DNA from 2 places in the Nocardioides oleivorans genome. Region 1 is predicted to be linked to the other one. Evidence: riboswitches for the same ligand, from Rfam matches in the RefSeq annotation. Region 1 holds a riboswitch; the other holds the start of a gene.
The links. A riboswitch is a leader RNA that binds a small molecule or an ion and turns the genes downstream of it on or off. The one in region 1 is predicted to bind cyclic di-AMP.

Region 1 (2,172 bases):
CGCGCCCGGGCACGGGGACGTCCGCGGGGGCCTGGTGGAACGGTCGGTCTAGGGTGACAGTCGCACTGTCATCCACGCGTCAGGAGTCATCGAGATGGGTCGTTTCGACCACCGCGTCGCCGTCATCACCGGAGCCGCCCGGGGCATCGGCTTCGGCATCGCCCAGCGCTTCGCGAGCGAGGGAGCCTCGATCGCGATCCTCGACCTCGACGAGGCCGCCGCCCAGGAGGCCGCCGGCCGGCTCGACCTGACCGATGGCGCCTCGGCGGTCGGCATCGGCTGCGACGTGGTCGACTCCGCGGCGTCGGAGGCCGCCGTGCAGCGCGTGGTCGACGAGCTCGGTGGCATCCACGTCCTGGTCAACAACGCCGGGATCACCCGCGACAACCTGCTCTTCAAGATGACCGAGGACGACTGGGACCTCGTCATGGGGGTGCACCTCAAGGGCGTCTTCAACATGACCAAGGCGGCGCAGTCGCGGTTCGTGGAGCAGAAGTACGGCAAGATCCTCAACCTCTCGAGCGTCTCCGCGCTCGGCAACCGGGGCCAGGCCAACTACTCCGCCGCCAAGATGGGGATCCAGGGCCTGACCCGCACGCTCGGCATCGAGCTCGGTCCCTACGGCATCACCGCCAACGCGATCGCCCCCGGCTTCATCGTCACCGAGATGACCGACGCGACCGCGCGACGGCTGAAGATGGAGCCCGAGGAGCTGCAGCGGCTCAACGCCGAGGCCACGCCCGTCCGCCGGGTCGGCCAGCCCGAGGACATCGCCGCCGCCGCTGCGTTCCTCTGCAGCGACGATGCGTCCTTCATCACAGGCCAGACGCTCTACGTCGACGGGGGCCGCAAGCTCGGCTGAGCGTGAAGTCGAGTAGATCGCTCGACTTTGAGTGACCCAGGTCACGGCTCCGCTCCGCCCCTCCGGCGAGGCCGGGCCGTGGTGCGTTTGCGCCCCCGGAGGCCGTCTGTCACGTTGTTGGGCGGCCTTCGAGGCCCAACCGCCCCGGCAACGCCGAGTCCTGCCCGGCCGGGGCGTCCCCCGAGACAGCTCGAGGGCAGGAGTGGGGGACCCACAGGTTCCACTGCCGATCCGCGCACGCCGCAGGTCGGCTCGGGGCGAAGCCACCACCGGTGGCGGGGCACTTTCCAGCCCCAGCCCGACAGCTCACCTCACAGGCGTGGGAAAGGAACCACACGCATGCCTGCGATCACTCGTACGGCGCGAGCCGGCGCGCTCGCGCTCGCCGGACTCGGCCTCACCGCATCGACGATGACCGCCCTCCCGGCGACTGCCGCCCCGACCGGCGCCGACGCGACCTCGACCACGGTCGCCACCAGGGACAAGCACCACCAGTCGGCCAAGGACCGCAAGAAGAAGCGAGAGAGGCGCGAGCGCCGGGCCGCCAGGCGCCTCGACACCCGCGTCCTCGGCGCCCTCGGCACCGCCATGCGCCAGCGCGGCGACGCCTACGCCTACGGCGCCGCCGGACCGAGCGCCTTCGACTGCTCCGGTCTCGTCTACTACAGCTACCGCCGCGCCGGCTTCCCCGTGCCGCGCACGTCGGGTGCCCAGGCCGGCTACACCACGCGCATCGCGAAGGAGGCGATGCGCCCGGGCGACCTGATGTTCTTCTACGGCTCCGGCGGCGTCTACCACGCTGCGGTGTTCCTGCGCTGGGTCCGCGGGCACGCCCTCATGGTCCACTCGCCGGGCTCCGGCCAGCGGGTCCAGGTGGCCGTGCCGTGGACGTCGTCGTGGTTCGGTGGGACCTTGCGTCGCTGACCTAGCCTGTGGCGCGCCTACCCCGATCGGGGTGGGCGCGCCACCACACTTTTACGACAACACCCCCGTTTCCCCCGCTCGAACGGAGCCACCCGTGCGTCACCGTCCCCACCTCTCCTCGTCCCGAGCCGTGGTCGCCACGCTCGTCGCGGCCTCGCTCCTGCTCGCCGGCTGCGCCGGCGGCACGGACGAGGAGGAGCCGAGTGACGCCTCGTCGTCCGAGCCGACCGCCGAGACGAGCGCGCCGCCGGAGCCGACGTACTGGCCCCTGACCGGCCTCGAGCGCACCGGCAAGGCGCCCAAGCACCCGGTGATCGTGACGAAGGTCGACAACACCTCCTCGAGCGCGCCGCAGGTCGGCCTGGGCTCGGCGGACCTCGTCGTCG
Region 2 (2,172 bases), 410 kb from region 1:
GACCACGAGGGTGGCCCCCACGCTGCACGCGAGCTGCGGCCACTGGCGACGCAGGGCGTACCAGAGGGGACCGAGGGCCGGGGTCACCTTCGTCAGCAGCACGACCGACCACCACGAGGCGCCGGCGGGCCCTGCGCCCGGACGGGCGCTCGCCACCACGACCAGCGCCAGCACCCAGAAGATGTTGCCGCTGACGATCTCCTGGGCGCAGCACAGGACCAGGGGCAGGGCGAGCCGCCAGCCCAACGGGCTCAGCATGTAGACGAAAGCCAACAGGGCTCCCAGCGACCACAACGTCCCGAAGACCGGCCAGGGCAGCTGGGCGAGCGGCCAGATCGCCTGGGCGAAGGCCGGGGAGTAGTTGAAGGCGTCGAGGTAGCCCGGCGTGGTCGCGTAGACCTCGCTGCGGGGGACCTGCCAGACCCGCCAGTAGGCATGGGCGTCGTGACCGGGACCGACGTCGGACGTGATGTCCACGGTGACCCAGACCAGCATGATCGCGTAGAGCCACGCCACGGCGACGGGGAAGTGGGGTCGCAGGCCGCCGACGGTCACGGTGGCAGGGTAGGTGGAGCAGCCGGCCGGCGTTCGCAGAACCGCCTCTCCGCCGTCGCGCCGCCCCACTGTCGGTGGGGCCTGTCACCGTTCGGGACATGACGACACGGATCGACTGCGACACCTGCGTGGTGCGCGGCCTGCACTGCCACGACTGCGTGGTGACGGTGCTCCTCGGACCGCCACCTGAGCTCATGATCGACGACGAGGAGATGGCGGCGCTCGACGTGCTGGCCTCGGGCGGGCTGGTCCCGCCCCTGCGCCTGGTCGAGCCCGTGGACGGTCCGGTGATCGAGTCGGCGTGAGGGCGGGTCGCGCGGCGGCGGTCCGCCTTGCCGAGATCTTGCCGATACCAGCTGGTGACCAGTTGTCGCGAAGATTGGCGAGGGTTCCACCAGCCGTCTAGTCTGTGGGCTGGCTTCCGTGGAAGTGGGTCACCCGGCCCGCGCGGAGGTCGCGCCGAGTCGTGGACCATGCCCCCGCATCACCGTGGTCCATGAGCCGGGGAACCACACTTCCCCCTGGGGTGAATCCCCTGCGAGGCGCACTGCGCGAGCGGTGCGTGGAGCAGGGGTAGGACACGTCGTGCCGAACCCGTCAGCTCACCTGGTAGGCGTACGACACCTGAGGGAGAACCCCCGCTCCGTGGCTCACACCCGCAAGCGAGCTGGCGCGACCGTGCTCGGTCTCGTCGCCATCGCTGCCATCGCATTCGTGCCTGCGACACCTGCGCAGGCCGACCCCAGCATCAAGGACGTCAAGGCACGCGTCGACCGCCTCTACCACGAGGCCGAGGCCGCCCAGGAGCGCCTGCACGACGCCGAGCTCGACCTCGCCGACCTCCGCAGCGACCTGTCCGGCCTCGAGGCCGACCAGGACCGCCAGGACGAGCGTCTCGAGGTCGTCCGCGACCAGGCCTCCGACGCCGTCGTGCGCCAGCTCGAGGGCGAGGGCATCTCGACCGTCGGCCAGATCGTGGTCTCGGAGGACCCGGGCGCCTTCCTCGACTCGCTGTCGACGATGTCGTCCTTCAACGACCTCCAGTCCTCCCTCCTGACCAGCTACGACACCGAGCTCGAGGCACTCGAGATCCGTCGCGAGGCCACCGACGCCCGCGAGAAGGAGATCGCCGACCTCACCGACCAGCTGAGCACGGACAAGCAGACGGTCGACGACAAGCTCGCCGAGGCCAAGGACCTGCTCGCCGACCTCGAGGCCGAGGAGCGCGAGCGCATCCTGGCCTCGCGCGGCAGCTCGGTCCGGATGCCCAGCGACGTGCCGGCCTCCGGCCGCGCGGCCGCCGCCATCCAGTACGCCATGGCGCAGGTCGGAGACGCCTACGTCTACGGCGCCGCGGGCGAGAGCGCCTTCGACTGCAGCGGCCTCACCATGCGCGCCTGGGCCCAGGCCGGCGTGTCGCTGCCGCACTCCTCGAGCGCCCAGTACGGCTCCGGTCCGCACGTCGCCGCGAGCGACCTGCAGCCGGGCGACCTGGTGTTCTACTACAGCCCGATCAGCCACGTCGGCATGTACATCGGCAACGGCATGATCGTCCACGCCGCCAACCCCGGTGCCGGCGTCACCGTCTCGGGCCTCTACTCGATGCCCTACGTCGGC

Region 2: another riboswitch for cyclic di-AMP. It lies ahead of EUA93_RS14870 (C40 family peptidase); the one in region 1 lies ahead of EUA93_RS12855 (C40 family peptidase).

Annotation. Positions count from the first base shown of each region.
Region 1 is NZ_SDWT01000001.1:2,691,968-2,694,139, forward strand. It holds gene EUA93_RS12850 (SDR family NAD(P)-dependent oxidoreductase) at 95-862, shown strand; cyclic di-AMP (ydaO/yuaA leader) riboswitch at 1,040-1,195, shown strand; gene EUA93_RS12855 (C40 family peptidase) at 1,202-1,786, shown strand; gene EUA93_RS12860 (DUF3048 domain-containing protein) at 1,881-2,172, shown strand, end outside.
Region 2 is NZ_SDWT01000001.1:3,103,241-3,105,412, forward strand. It holds gene EUA93_RS14860 (glycosyltransferase family 87 protein) at 1-555, opposite strand, end outside; gene EUA93_RS14865 (hypothetical protein) at 654-860, shown strand; cyclic di-AMP (ydaO/yuaA leader) riboswitch at 1,023-1,186, shown strand; gene EUA93_RS14870 (C40 family peptidase) at 1,270-2,172, shown strand, end outside.